DNA from 4 places in the Halonatronomonas betaini genome. Region 2 is predicted to be linked to each of the others. Evidence: riboswitches for the same ligand, from Rfam matches in the RefSeq annotation. Region 2 holds a riboswitch; each other region holds the start of a gene.
What was found. A riboswitch is a leader RNA that binds a small molecule or an ion and turns the genes downstream of it on or off. The one in region 2 is predicted to bind cyclic di-GMP.
Positions count from the first base shown of each region.

Region 1: another riboswitch for cyclic di-GMP. It lies ahead of I0Q91_RS10490 (family 16 glycosylhydrolase); the one in region 2 lies ahead of I0Q91_RS11670 (S8 family serine peptidase).
Region 3: another riboswitch for cyclic di-GMP. It lies ahead of I0Q91_RS07485 (DUF4382 domain-containing protein); the one in region 2 lies ahead of I0Q91_RS11670 (S8 family serine peptidase).
Region 4: another riboswitch for cyclic di-GMP. It lies ahead of I0Q91_RS07745 (hypothetical protein); the one in region 2 lies ahead of I0Q91_RS11670 (S8 family serine peptidase).

Region 1 is NZ_JADPIE010000006.1:22,742-26,764, forward strand. It holds gene I0Q91_RS10480 (efflux RND transporter periplasmic adaptor subunit) at 1-802, opposite strand, end outside; gene I0Q91_RS10485 (TetR/AcrR family transcriptional regulator) at 884-1,552, opposite strand; gene I0Q91_RS10490 (family 16 glycosylhydrolase) at 1,795-2,535, opposite strand; cyclic di-GMP riboswitch class I at 2,544-2,621, opposite strand; gene I0Q91_RS10495 (polysaccharide deacetylase family protein) at 2,823-3,557, opposite strand; gene I0Q91_RS10500 (glycosyltransferase family 2 protein) at 3,578-4,023, opposite strand, start outside.
Region 2 is NZ_JADPIE010000007.1:36,352-40,374, reverse strand. It holds gene I0Q91_RS11675 (S8 family peptidase) at 1-421, shown strand, start outside; cyclic di-GMP riboswitch class I at 672-751, shown strand; cyclic di-GMP riboswitch class I at 994-1,073, shown strand; gene I0Q91_RS11670 (S8 family serine peptidase) at 1,305-3,875, shown strand.
Region 3 is NZ_JADPIE010000003.1:416,273-420,295, forward strand. It holds gene I0Q91_RS07480 (fasciclin domain-containing protein) at 1-747, opposite strand, end outside; gene I0Q91_RS07485 (DUF4382 domain-containing protein) at 949-2,049, opposite strand; cyclic di-GMP riboswitch class I at 2,134-2,220, opposite strand; gene I0Q91_RS07490 (GNAT family N-acetyltransferase) at 2,372-3,253, opposite strand; gene I0Q91_RS07495 (ADP-ribosylglycohydrolase family protein) at 3,450-4,023, shown strand, end outside.
Region 4 is NZ_JADPIE010000004.1:46,898-50,920, reverse strand. It holds gene I0Q91_RS07750 (DUF5723 family protein) at 1-945, opposite strand, end outside; gene I0Q91_RS07745 (hypothetical protein) at 960-2,933, opposite strand; cyclic di-GMP riboswitch class I at 3,108-3,193, opposite strand; gene I0Q91_RS07740 (hypothetical protein) at 3,317-4,023, opposite strand, start outside.

The DNA of each region.
Region 1 (4,023 bases), on a different contig from region 2:
CTTTTCTGGCGATATCCAGCTCTTCAGGCCTGGCACCGGTCTCGGCCATCTCCAGCTCCTGGCTGGCGGCCTCCAGGGAGGCTTCGGCTTCAATCAGGGCCATCTCGGCCTCATCTAAATCTGATTTAGGCACAACTCCTTCATCATAGAGATATTCGATTCTTTCATAGGTATCCCGGGCCAGCTCATAACTCTTTTCGGCAGACTGCTTCTGGGCTTTAGCCATCTCTAGCTCTTCCTCCCGGGCACCGGTCTCTGCCATATCCAGTTCCAGTCTAGCCTGTTCCAGGGCAGCCTCGGCCTCTTTAATGCCTAGATCAAGTTCTTCTGATTCAAGTTCTAAGAGAAGCTGGCCTTCTTGAACCTGGTCGCCTTCAGAGACGTGGATATTTTTGACTTCACCACCGATGCCAGGCACAACTGGCACTGTCTCGCCTGGAACAGTAAAGCCGTCAAACTCCTGATATTCGGCTGTCTGCTCTGCTCGCAGCTGAACTGCCTGGATTGCGTCGTAATTACTGGCGTTATTATTATCAGCCTGATCTAAATCATTGTTATCGTTAGGGCTATAATTATCCGCAGCATCAGGATTACTATCATTATCAACGGTATCTCGATCATTATCACCATTATTATCTGATGCCTGGATATCAGTCTGACGCTTAATCTCTATTTCTTCTTCTCCATTTTCCATTGAACTCCGGATAAGAGGAACTGTTAAAAGGGTTGTTATTAAGATAAGAAATAATATTTTAGATATAAATCCAGATTTCCTTTTAAGTTTAGTTAGGAATTTCATCATCTTTAACACTTCCTTCTTTTAATCTTGAAACTATATGGATTGTTCAAGGCTAAATTTGAGCATTATCTAATATTATATTAGTTATTTATTTTTGTATTTGCTAAAAATTCTTAGCAACATCTCCACCCAGGCCTGTCTGGCCTGTTCAATATTTAGCCCACAGGGGCCCTTAAGATAATCCCAGTTCTTTGGTGATAACGAAGATTCCAGGGCATAGATAAAGTTGGATTCTATATCAGTATCATCTAGAAAGATTTCAAAGTATTTTTTTAAGCCATCTCTGAGTGTCTGGCTCTTTAAAGTTTCGATTCGCTCCCTGACTTCAAGTGGCATTCCTCTTTCTGAGAGAAGATTTCTGATTGATGCGGTGAATTCATAGATATCGCTTAAATGGTTAACGTATCTGGTTATTACTTCCTCTATATTATCGGTTTTTATTGGAACTTCTGGCTCTGGAAACTTTTCTCTGATTTGATCTAGCTTGTAATGGTAGGCTTCTTCGATTAATTCATCTAAGTCATTAAAATAACGAAATATTGATCTCCTTGAAACGCCAGCTTCACTTGCTATTTCTCCTGTATCAGGCAGAGTTCTTTTTTCAGCAATTAAATTTAAAAAGGTTGACAGGACTTTTCTTTTATTCTGCTCCCGTCTTGATTTGCGGCCATCTGTGATTGTCTCTTTCTTAGGATCAACTGCTTTGCTCTCCATTTGATTACTCCCCTGTTCTTCATCAGAATTAATAGTCATATTTATTTCTCCTCCATATTATAAATATGTCACCTGTAATGACAATTTGATTTGTCACTACTAGTGACATAATGTTATCAAAGATTAGGCTGTCAGTCAAATAAGCCCCCAGCCCTGGTTAGACCTTCCTGGACCTTTCCGGTAAATATCACATAAATACAAAAAACCCTGACAGAAAACTGCCAGGGGTAATATTCATAAAGTCGTACTATACAAAATTATATAATTGTAATTGAAAGTGATTATATAAGTTTCTCAATCTGCTTGAGATAATTTCTGCTCTCACCATGCTCCTCATCAGGCTCAAGCCATTCTGGCCACCAGTGATTGGCAAGCAGATACATCTCACTTCCAGGAATATCATCAGTAAATAAGGCCATTAGCTCTCCATTTATAAAAAAGGCTACATAATCAGGTTGATAATCTATTCTGTATTCATTAAAATCAGCAGTTGGGTCAAAATCAAGCTTCCGCTGGACATAGTTAGTCCTAACTCCATCTTTCCAGATCACAAAATCAACCCGCCTGGAACCATCATTATATATCTCAATATCAATTTCATCATTTTTTTCAGCTACACCCTGATACATAAAGAAAGCTGTATAGGAACCGGCTGCATAATCTGTCTTTAGATTGGCAATATAACTGCCATAGCCTATTCTATCAACAGTTCTTTTCTGGCCACCATCAAAGTTATTCTCCGGGGAGACTAAGACCATACTATCGTCAGCTTCAACTACATTATCGGAAATTACTTCTCCTAGCCCTAATTCATGATTTGAAGCAATAAATTCACTCCAGCAGATAGCTTCTCTCTGGCCATTATTATAATTATCCCTGACTATTTCAGCCAGTTCATCTTCACTGAGATACTCATCGGTCAGATTATCCTGCCTTAAAATATCTGAGCTACTTGCTGAGCCACAACCTGTAAAAACTAAAATTATAACTAAAATATAAATAATAAATAAAAACTTCCTCATGTTATCCCTCCGGTAGCCGAACTACCCGTTTAGACGGGCATCTAGCTTTGCGACTCTGCCTCTCAGCAGGATTGCCTTTTTCAAGGATTTATTACTATTAATCTCATTTATCTTCTATAAGCATACCTTAGTATTAATATATATTAATCAATCAGCATTGTCAACTAAAAATCAACAGAAAACCCCTTTCTGATTTTAGCGAAAGGGGTTTAGCTATAATATATTAATAGTTAATCATTGAGAAAACTATATTATTGAAAGTCAAACTTTATAATATTTATCACTAGCTATTCAGCATCAGGCCGATTTACAGCAACAAAATCTCTCTCTGCAATATAATCGACTAATTCAGTAAAGTCCTCTTCTGACCAGTTATGATTCCTGCCTACTCCAGTCAATGAAAGCATTATCCATTGATCTTCTTCCATTAGATTTATTATAGCTTTGACACCATTTAAAGCAAGGTTATTAATATCTAAAGCCATAACTCTGTGCTGGTCACCGGCATTCATTGGAATCTCATTTACAGCTTTCCAATAACTGACTACAGTGGCTGGATAAACTTCAGCAATTAAATCTAAAGTATGATTTGTATAATTATCATGGGTTAGATAAGATCCATAAACTTCTGGAACTATTTCAGATAAAATCTGTTTTGACTCTTGGAGTTGTTCTAAAACCTCTTCATCACTAAGGAGGGCTAGATCCTGATAAACAAGGCCATGGGATCCAACACCCCAGCCAGCTTCATATAAATCAAGTAAATCTTCTTCTGTTAATTTACCAGGGCTTCCAATACTATTAGTTGCAACATAGACATCACCTCTATAATCATATCTACTCAAAATCGGATGAGCAGTTTCAATTACGGAAATATCGCCATCAGTAAATGCAAAGGTTACCATCTGCTCGGGCATGTCAGCACCACTTCCACCCATAGCTAAAACTAGACCTACAATTAAAATCACTACAGCAAATCTTCCCATTAGATATAAACTGGATAAACCTGATGGTATATACATATAAACGACCTCCTTCTAATTCAATGACCTTTATGCCAGACGACAAGTTTATTGTTCCGATATAACTCTATATAACCTGATTCGATAAAGATTACATTATCGATTATTAGCGATAGCCAGTAAAAGGGAATTCCAGCCAGGGCCGGTCTGATTCTCTTGTATTTTATAGCTCCCTTTAAAACCATAAATACTGTAAAGGAAAAATCAAATAATAGAAAATAAAAGATTGCTTGATATAAATAAATTCCGGTACTGCCCTGAATGGTCATTGTTATAAAACCTACGACTAAAAATATCCAGAGAAAATTGGACAAAAGATGGACAGTTGTTAAGGCTAATAGTTTTTTGTTTTTAGACAAGAGATCGCCTTTATACATTTTCAAACATTGAAAGAAGCCTCTGTACCAGCGCCTGATCTGATTTCTATAAGTCAACCAGTTGTCAGGATCTTTAGGATAACTGACTG
Region 2 (4,023 bases):
TGCACCCCATGTATCTGGTCTTGCTGGCTTAATGCTAAGCGAAGGTATTAGAGCTAGAGATGTTAGATCATTACTACAGGATACAGCAATTAAACTTGGAAACGATGATTATAGTGAATCATACGGTTACGGTATGATAAATTCATATAAATCTGTTTATCAGGCTAATAAAATTAATATTATCCTGGGAAATGAAAATGGCGATGGATATGATATAATTAGCAAAACTAAAGTTGATCTTAATCAGTCTAAATTTATAATAGAAGATGTTCCTTCAGGTGAATATGAAGTAATCGCCTGGATTGATATTAGAGATAATGGCAAATTAGAGAATGGCGATTATTTTGCCTCTACTGGTAAAGTAAATATTGAAAGTGATGATTATCTTTTTGAGTTTGTTTTAGAGGAGTATTACAAATAAATATAATTAGTTTATAATACTTTTCAGCAGTGTCTCCAAATCATTGGAGGCGCTTTTTTTATTTTGCTATTATTTATTCAAAAAGCATAAATATAAATTTTATTATTAATACTATAATTTATGATTAATAGTAATGTTAATGCATTTCTTACAATCTTTTTCGATACTTTTCGACAATATAGGTAGTAATAACCATTCTTCTTCTTGAATAATTATGTTAATATTAGTTTACAAAATAAAATATAGAATCCTTTGATAAAGGCACGCCTGTTGTAAAGCAGGTTCGCAAAGCCTGAAGTCCATTTATATTTGGGTGGTTCAGCTACCGGAGGGAGTGGAATTTAACTTATACTACTCTTCGGAGTAGTTTTTTTATTATAACTTATTTTCAAAGGAATTCATTTAAGGGGGAATCTAAAACATAACTTGCTGGTTTAACAAATATTATTTAAATGATTGTTACGTCTAACCTAATAATCATTAAACAGAAATAATTTCGATATGCAACAATTAATTATAGAAAATAAAATTAGTTTACATCTATTATTACTTTTAAAAAACTAAATAGATTCCTTTGAAAAAGGCACGCCTGTTGTAAAGCAGGTTCGCAAAGCCTGAAGCCCATTTATATTTGGGTGGTTCAGCTACCGGAGGGAGTGGAATTTAACTTATACTACTCTTCGGAGTAGTTTTTTTATTATAACTTATTTTCAAAGGAATTCATTTAAGGGGGAATCTAAAACATAACTTGCTGGTTTAACAATAAATATTACTTAAATGATTGTTACGTCTAACCCAGAAGCCTCAATACAGAAATTAAATACAATATACAGAAATTAATTATTAAAAATAAAATATAATAAAAGAGGGTCTGATTAAAAAAATGGTTAAAAAAAATAAAATATATATGATTTTAGTTTTATTATGGGCAGTCACTTTTGTTATGTCCGGATGTTCAAGTACTAATTCACCTATCGTCGATAATTCTCCCGTCAGTGAATTTAATGTTCTAGTTCATGAGCCTGGAGCTAATTTTGAAGAAGATTTGAATTATTTTAAACTTGCAGATACTGAAGTAAGCCTGGCAGGTAAAACAACTAATACTGATGAAAGTGGAGTCGCAAGATTTAATAATATAAAAAGCGGAAGCCAAACATTAACTATAAGTAAAGCCGGTTATGAAGATTTTTCTCAAAATATTGATGTTACTGAAAACGCACTTCCTGCTAAAATAAATATTATTCAAGTAAATAGTGCAAAATTACAACCTAATATTAGAGAATTCAATCTAGCTAATCCTGAAAATATTAATACCAGTATTGAATGGAACGGCTCTAATAACGTCGAAGGTTTATACAGAATTTTAAGTGATGATGGCTTTGATACAAAAAATCTTCTTGATAGTAATTTAACAACTTTTAATAAGGCAAACAGTACTTTAATAATTGACAAACAATACTTCCTTAATTACGAAAAAGGAGATAAAGTAGAAATATTTATTAGCTTTGATCAAGGCAGCGATTCATTACTTACTATAAATATTGTGGAAAATGAAATTGAAGAAGATGCTAAGATTAATCCATCAAAATTTGATTTTAATATTGATGACCAGAAAGATATTGAAACAATAATTACTTGGAATAAAGCAGGTGAAGTTGATTATATTGAATCAGAAATTGATGATGACTACTATGACGTTGATATTAAAAACGACTATATCTTAAATGAAGAAACAAATTCTTTAGTTATTACTGCTGACGAAATTATGAGCAACAACCCTAAAGTCGGTCATGTTCTTAAGTACACTATACATTTTGATGTCGGAGATCCTGCTGAGTTATTTGTTACTATAATAGGAGACGGACAAGAAGCCGATAACGGAGATGATGAGGATGAAGAAGATGACGATAACCAGAATGGCGACGATGACGAAGATACAGAGGAGCCTGAGGAGCCTGGAGATGGCGATATAACTATTACTGGTACTTTTGATTTTCAGCATAATTTACCAGAATCAATCGTTACAGGCAGTTCAGTAAGTTCTGAAAATGAAGAAATTTGGCAGGCTAATATTCTAACAAAAAACGAAAAAAACGAATTAATTATTAGATTTAGAGCTGGCTTATCTGAATCTGAAGCTAATGAGAAAGTTAAAAAGCATGGCTACGAGCCTATTGATTATATGCCAGAATTAAATGCTATGCTTGTAAAATTGCCTGATAAGAATATAGCTTCAGAGGAAGTAAATCTCTTCAGTAACGACCCTGAAGTTCTTTCAATATCTGAGAATAGTCAGTTAGAAATTTTAGACTACAGAAATCCAAACGATACTTATTACGATAGACAATGGGGCAATCCAGTTATGAGATTGCCTCAGACCTGGAGAGATAATACTGGCAGCAGTAGAGTAAGAATCGCTATTCTCGATACCGGTATTGATCATACACATCCTGATCTCTTGGATAATCTAAATGTCACTGAAAGTTATAATGCTGTTAACAATAATGACGATGCAATGGATTACCATAGTCATGGAACTCATGTTGCTGGAATAGTAGGTGCTGTAGGAAATAATGCAAGAGGCGTTGCTGGAGTTATGTGGGATGTAGAAATGTTACCTGTTAAAGTTATGGGCGATGATGGTTCTGGTTCTTCCTGGGATGTAGCAAGAGGCATCTTATATTCAGCAGGTTTAATGCAAAATAGACCTATAAAACCTGTTGATGTAATTAATATGTCTTTAGGAAGTTCAAATTATAATAGTACTATTCATGATGCTATAAAGAAAGCCCATAATGAAGGGGTACTCATTGTCGCTGCAGCAGGTAATTCAGGAAGAAGAGGCGTTAGTTATCCTGCCAGATATGATGAAGTAATAGCAGTTGGTGCACTTGAATTAAGGTCCAACGAAATAATGTTGGCTCATTATTCCAGTTATGGCCCTGAGATTGATGTTGTAGCTCCCGGGTCACAGATTCTCAGCACAATACCTAACAGTTCTTTACAATACAAATCAGGTACTTCAATGGCCGCCCCTCAGGTAGCTGGTCTGGCTGGATTAATGATAGCTGATAGAATACCTCATTCCAGAGTTAGAGATATATTAAGAGATACAGCTATAGATATGAGCGATGAAGGTTTTAATGAAGAATATGGCCATGGCCTGGTAAATTCTTACTGGGCAACAAATGAAGCTCTTCAAGTTAATGTTATGGTTGGAACCAGAAATGGCAGTCGATTTGATTCTGTAGCCCAAACCACTGTTTCAATCACTGACAATCAATTCAAAATTGAAGATGTTCCTGCTGGTGAATATGAAGTTATCACCTGGCTCGATGTCAGAAGTAATAACACTATAGAAAATGGAGACTATTATAGCTCCACTGGCACTATTAATCTAAATAATAACCCATATGACTTTGACTTTACTCTAAAAGAATACAATCAAAACTAAGTATATTATTACCCCCTAATAATATAGATGGTACCTAAAAACCCCTGATTTATTTTTCAGGGGTTTTACTATTTAAAATCCATTTTATTCTTTCATAATATTGATTTCCATAATCGAAATCCCTATTCCTTTTTTAATTATTCCTGGT
Region 3 (4,023 bases), on a different contig from region 2:
TGAGACTACATGGAATAATAAGACATCAGCTAAATCTTCTGGATTATCCAAAAGTTCTTCTAATACTCCTGATGGTAATGCATCGAAAGCCTCATTAATTGGAGCAAAGACTGTAAAGAGTCCTGGTCCTTGCAGGGCTTCAACCAAATCGGCTGTTACCACTGCTGTAACAAGGGTGTCAAAGCCATTAGCCACGGCTGTCTCAACAATATCTGCAGGCCATAGAACTCCATCAATTACATGGATTACTCCATTACTTGCTTCCACATCAGGTGTGATAACTTCAATGTCTTCATTTAAGAAGACACCTTCATTGATCGATATTTCTATCTGCTGAGGGTTTAATAGAGTATCTGCCTTCATACCATCAGAAAGATCAGTTGACATTACTTTGCCTGGAACAACATGATATTTAAGAACATTAGCCAACCTTGGATCAGCCAGTAACTCTGAAGCTTCCATTTCCATAGCATTTAGAAAATCTTCAAAAGCTTTATCATTGGGAGCGAACACTGTCAAAGGACCTTCAGCCTTAAGGGCATCAACCAAACCAGCCTCTTCCGCTGCAGCCAGAAGTGTTTCAAAAACTCCTGCATCATCAGCAGTTCCAACTATATCATTTAATCCTTCATCAATAATATCGTTTGTTGTATCTGTCAGACCATTTGTACATCCTGTCAGAAAAAGCACCAATGCCAGGGTTAAAGCTAAAAAACCTACTCGAAAGAAATTTCTACTTTTTTTCATTTTATTTATCCTCCTAAATTAATAATGTTTATTATTAATATTATTATACCAAATTTAGAATTATCTCAGTCATATATCAGTCATATTTCAGTCATATCTCAGTCATATTCCAACTTTTTTAGAGTTCAATTTAAAAAACCTGGCATTTTACTGCCAGGCTTCTAAATAATACTATTATATTTTAAAGTTTACTTAATCTGTTTATTCTTCAGAGTTGTCTTCATTTTCGTCTTCTCCGGAATCATCTCCATTTGTATCTTCTTCAGTATCATTTTCTTCAGACTCTTCTAAATCAACAGATGATAAAATAATTGGATCATCTAACTCTATTTTTTCACCAACAATAACCGAAACTGGTTCTTCAAGTATTTTAACTTCATAATCTGAGTCATCAATCACAATTTCATCTTTCATTTCATCTTCATCTTCATCTTCGCTTTGCTCTTTATAGCCAACAAAAGCTCTTAATTTATATTCGCCATCAGAAAGACCTCGGAGCATAAATGAACCAGCATCTCTACCACTAATCTCTTCAATTGAAGTCAATGAGATAGCTTCAGGTTCCGCACCATCTTTAAACTCTTTAGCTTCTGAATCATAATCATTAACATTATATGCTTCAACATAAACATCTCTATTATCAATATCTATAAATTCTTCTTTTATATCTCCATCTTCCTCAAATTTACCTAATACCCGACCAAGAATATTTCCTGCATAATTTTTATCAATTACATTTACAGCCTGTGTATTTAAAATAGCTTTATCTGATCTCCCAGCAAAAACCAGTTTTGTCAGGTCAACATCAAGAACAATCGAAGTAATTGTATCTCTCTCAATTCCAAAATTGTAATCAATCTGAAAACCTTTTTGTTGACCAGCAGGAACTTTCAAAGGCATTTCAGAACCATCATCAAATACTAACCTTGATAAATATCCCTGACCATCTTCATCAGCTAATTTAAGTCTAATTTTATTGTAATTGCCTTCAGGTAAAAATTTATCTCCTAACTTTTTTTCTGTAAATTGAAGCTGTAATAAATCAACTTTTAACATTTCATCTTCTTCATCTTCAAAATTATTAATTGTCTCCCAGCCGCCATCTACATGATTAACATTAACTTCATCGATATAAACATAAACATGTTCAAGATCATTAACAGCATTATCAGCGATAAATAAAGCCAGTTGGCCGGTCTCTTGATCTGTATCTACTCCATCTCCTAAAAAATCACCGGTACAACCTGCTACAACAATCGTAAACAGAATAAGTGAAACAACAAAAATTGTCTTTTTTTTCATTAAATTATTCCTCCTTAGAAAAATCGATTTAATTTTAAATTAAAATAAAAACTGTCGCAAATCAGGCTGCGACAGAAATATAATTGCTGCAACCTGGCAGTCATAGAAAAAAATTCTTTAGACCCATAGCTTTGCGCAAGCCAGCTTTCGCTGACCTTGCCCATATGATTTTTTTATTTTTATTAATTAAAGTATACCATAGTTAAAGATAAATAAAATTGTATTTCTATAAGTGTACCCTTATTTATCGGAATAATGCTCCGAAAGTATCAGTATATTTTGCTCTTCTGGCTGGAGTTTAAATCCATAAAATTCCAGGGCTTTAATTTAATATCTTCTGCCATCTTTCTCTATACGCTACTGTTTCAAAACCTATATTTTTATAAAAGTCAGGTGCTCCTCCAAAACAATACTCTGCTCCTAATGCTTTAGTCTTTTTCATACCTTCAGTCAGAGCAATTGTTGCCAGGCCCTTACCTCTATGTTCAGGCACTGTTGCCAGAGGCTCTAAATAAGCATATTTATTCTGAGTGTCAAACCACATCCCTGCATAACAGGCATATTCTCCATCAGGGGCCTTTATTATAGTTGTTAAATCTTTTCTAAAGTTAGGTCCACTCTGCATTAGCAACCTTCCTTCATAATCATCATCAGGATTAGGACCATGATCAAACCCTTTCCAGAGGCAATCATGTATCTTCTTTATATCATTTTCCTCTTCCAGTGTAAATAATGAATAATCGGATGGCAGGTCAAATTCAACAAAATCTTTTTCATAAGAGAATATAGTTACTATTTCTTTATATTCTTTCTTATAACCATTATTTTGTAATAGATCTCTTTTAACTTTTTCTTTATCTGTAATCCATACATTTAAAATAATCTTTCCATCTTTAATTGTTGATAATTCCTTTTCAACATATTCAAGCATCTCAAATAATAATTTATTATAACCTGGTTTTACAACTAAAAAAGCATCTCCTAAATCCATCTCATAACATGCTAAACCAATGATTTCTCCTTTTTCCTCCCAGATACCAAATCGATGAGCAGATTGATAATTAAAATACGGATGAGTATGGGCATATTCAAAAAATTGTTGTAAGAGATAACTGTTTAATGTGCCTACATTATAAATATCAACTAAAAACTGACTCACTTTTTTAAAATCAGCTAATAACTTATATCTTCTTCTAGTAATCATCTTCTCACCTCTTATTTTGTTTTCTTATATAATCATTCAGGATATTTTAAATTTATCCTGCATGATTTTTGTTATTACATAAATCAATGTTTTATTATGTTAAAAGCCAAAAATTGTAACCAGCTTTATTTTCTTTTTAGTTTTAATCGTCTATAATATTAAATAAATGATAAATAACTATACAGGAGGGTTAAGCATGAAAAATAAAAGGGAAGATATTGTAATGGCAGTATTTATAGCAGATGCCCTATCTTTTGGCTCACACTGGGTTTATGATACAGACAAATTAAAAGAAGAATACACAGGAATCATCAATGAATTCAGAGCTCCAATGTCTAATTTCCATGAAGGTAAAGCAGCTGGAGATTTAAGTCATTATGGCGAACAGGCTCTGGCCCTTTTAAGATCGATCTCTGATAATAAGGGGTTTAACCTTAAGAAATTTAAAGCTGACTGGATAAAACATGTTGAAAATACTGAGATGTATATGGATCATTCGATGAAGGATACTCTGAATATATTTAAAGTTTCAGATACACTTATCGGTGCTGATAATGTTGAGCTCGGTGGAATAGCCCGAAGTCTGCCATTATTTATAGAAGAGGATATTTCTAAAGAAGAATTTATGAATTTAGTCCACATGACTCATAACGGAGAAGTTGTTGATCAGACAGCTGAATTTGTTTACCAGGTGATGAAAGATATTCTGGATGGTAAAAATTATAAAGAGGCCATTGAAAACAATAAAGATATAAATCAATTTATTCTGG
Region 4 (4,023 bases), on a different contig from region 2:
AAAATCATCGATCTCATTTCCATCTCTATCAACAAATCTAAATCCACCATCAAGTTCATCAGCTGATTCCAGTCTAATATAAATCTCCTCTTCCAGGCTATATCTGGTAGCAGATGGCCAGCGAACAAATCCAAGATTATTGACAGCAAAACCAACTTCCCACTCAGGATTTGGACTACCCCAGAATCCAAAATCCATTGCCAGACCCTGTCCTAAACCATCATCAGCAGGAGTTGTATAATCAAACTGCATTCTACCATCAACCTCAATACTTGTCTCATCAGTAAACTCGAGATTAGCGTTTCCAGTCAAACCACCATCAACATTGGCAAGACCTAATAGGTGATGAACACCAAATCCAACATAAAATGACTCCCAGTCAGCAATCATCTCATCAAGCTGCTCAGATCCAATCTGCTCGGATATATCTTCATAAGCAAAGCCCCTGGCATATCCAGTATCAACAACAGCTCTGGCATTAAACCTGGTATTATCCAGCCTCAAATCAATCGATGGCTCATCATCAGTCGCCATTCCTTCTAAGATAAACTCAAAGACCTCTTTATCAATAGTGGCTGCAGCATAAGATTTCAATCCAGTTCGCAAGCCCCAATCATTCCGGCCAAAGGCCAGACCAGAATTCAACTCAGCCCCAACACCTAAACCATTATCACTAATAGATTCTAAAATATTTCGTTTCCTGGAATCATCAAGATAAGCATTTAAATTATCAAAGACCTGATTAAAAGTCCAGGCATTATTGAAAGCTCCACCATAAAATGGATTCAACTGCAGAGCATAATCATAATCAGTCAAACTCAACATCGCCGGATTCCTGTCAATATTATCTGTCTCCCCAGGAAAGAGGGAGACCGGTGAATTTGCACTAACTGACACAGAAGCAACCAACATAATCGCTATAACTAAAACAACTAATTTTTTCATCTCTGTCTACCCCCTTAATCCTGAGAATTAACTCTGACTGTCACATTCGACCACATCTTCAATTCAATTCTATCATTCGTTGAAAATCTCACCGGTTCATCTTCATCTATAGGTATCTTTATTCTAAAGCCAATATAAATTGGGCTCTCTTCAGTTAAGGCCTCAATAAAGTCTTCATCAAGTTCTTGCTGATAACGATATCTCTGATTATCTTTTTTAAGATTAATCAATCCAGAACTATAAATGCCCTCATTTCCATCATCATAAAAATCATCTTTATCAACTTCATCTCCCCTGATAAAGATTTCAATCTCACCACTCAATGGCAACTCATTAACTATCTCCTGAACAATCTCTACCGATCTCAAATTATTACTTAAAGCATCCCTGGTATCTTCATCCAGATCAAATTCTTCAGGTTCAGCCCTATAAATAAAATTATCCAGGTTCTCATCTGCCACAAATTCAAACTCCAGATAAAAATTCATTTTTGCATTGGCTTTAATTTCATTATCCCCTGGATATATTATAAATTTATCATCCTCATTAATAGCTTTTATTCCATCAATTTTAATAGTTAATTTCTCTGGCTGATCATCACTATCAAAAATAAGATCAAATAAATCATCAATTTTACCTTCTGGCAGCTCACTAACTTCTCCAGCTTTTAACTTAAAATCATCCACCTCAACTTCTTCTCCATCCACATCAAATACAAAACCATCAAGTTCAAAGCCTAAACCGTCAATATCTGAAGTCAATTCAATCAAAAACTCAAGCCCACCTGCAGAAGGTTTAATGTAATCGCTAAAATCATCAATATCAAGATCAGTTAAATCAATTTCCTCACTAAATAGTTTGTCATTACCATTTGATTCAATCTCATCATTAATTAATTTAATTGCGTCCTCCGCTTTAACCTCCCAGGCCAAATTAGCAGGATTAATCCCAATTTCAAAATCATTTAAATCGCCAGGAAGAGTTCCACTAAATTCAATTTTACTATCAGACAACTCCTGTAATGTCATGCCAGCAAGGTTTATTTCACCATCTTTATTAGTTTCTCTATCATCAATAACAAGCTTAATATCTTCAAAAGTCAAATCAGAATCTATTATTTCAAATATTAATTTACTATCTTCTTTAAAAACAATATCTTCTGCATCGATTACATCAGAATCAAAAGCAAAATCATATTCTAAATTAAAATCTTCAATTCTAATATCCCACTCAAGATCCTCATCAACCCTTAAACTAACTGAATAATCTCCATCTTTATCGCCTTCTAACTCCACAATAGTAAAGATGATTTCTATTTCAATCTCATTATTATCGTCAGCAAATTTATCTTTATCTATGCTAACTCCATCAAAACTAAAAGTTCTACCATCGATCCGATCTAATTTCTCTCCTGCAAACTCAATCTTCACACCATCATCTGATAACTCAAATTCCTCTGGTATCTCAACAACTATACTTCCATCAGTAAATTCAAGATATTCAAAACCATCGATATTAGTCAATTCACTTACATCAATTTTTTCAGTTTCATCAACCTTAAATTCAGAGTTTAAATTATCCAGTGAGCTAGCATCAGCATTACTCTCTAAATTTATATTATCAAAACTTACATCATCCAGGTTAAATTCAACACCATCTAACTCAGGCTCAAACTCAACAGGTTCAAACTTAAAATCATCAATATTGATCTTTTCATTTATAATTTCTCTATCATCTTCCTCTAATAGGCTAATTTTAAAATTCCCATCTTCATCAGTATCTAAATCCTCATCAAACTCCTTAGCCAGTTCCTCCCCAACATCAACATTTGTCGCCGGCAACAACGGAATCGAAAGATCCAGATCCCATGAAGGCCCGGTTGCATTTTCAACCTCATCAAGCCCACTCTGCCAGTTATCACAGCCAGTTAATCCAACAACTAAGATAAGTACAAAAACCAGCAACATCGTCTTCTTAAACTTCATCATTTTCACTCCTCTTTATGTTTTTTTGATTAAGCTAAATATATTTCTGCAAATTTTTAAATAAAACTTACATATTATAAACTCCTTCTATATTTATTGTATAATACCTTTTTACTATGTTTTTAAAAAATAAAAGTTACTGTAAAATAGCTACAGTAACTAATAAAATCTAAAACTCATCGCAGCCTGGCAATCATCGATAAACCATCTTTAGACCCATAGCTTTGCGCCATTACCTTTCAGTAATTTTGCCAAAATATTTAGTTCTATGCCCTGTTATTAATATTCGCCGTCATCATTAAATATCCTGCAAAAACATAAGAAAAAATACCTATTTAAAGTATTTTACTGATTATTTTTTATCACTAATAAAATTCAGTCCACCCCTACAAACCCTTCAAAGATTTCATCCAATCTATACACTTAAAAGTCTTCTCCGTCACAATAAACCTTTCACCTTCAATATCATCCTCAATGTAACCATTTTCTATAAAAGGACTCATTAAACTCTTTAAATAAGCCAGTTGAATATCCCAGCAATCATCAAAAACTTCTATTATATATTTTTCGAAAGTTGAAATATCATAACCATCAAAGGCTTCAAACCAGAGTTCAAATATCCTTTCCATCTCTTCTTTTTCACTATCAGTAACTGAATCTTTTTCTAATAAACTAACTAAAAAATCATCAACATACAAGACAGAATTTTTATATGAGTAACCCTCAGTCATAAATAGTTCCTCAGGATAATAATCGTTAGAAAATAAAAAATTAATAAAACAAGTTTTAATTATAGTCGACAGCCAGTTAAAATCTTTCTCTGGCAAAGCACTCAAAGATTCATCATCACAATCCATCTCTTCCAGATACATCAGACCACCTGCCTGCTCACACTCAATCCCCCGCAGGTAATTATCTGTCATCAAAATTAAATAACCATCTGACATCGCAATTTTCAAAAATTCATCTCTGGCAACCCTATTGTTCATCATATCCTTAACTTCTTTATCTCTCATCGATATTGACCCATTATCAACCATCTCTATAAACTTATCTTCAACAAATCGCATCAATTCATTTTTCTCCATATAAA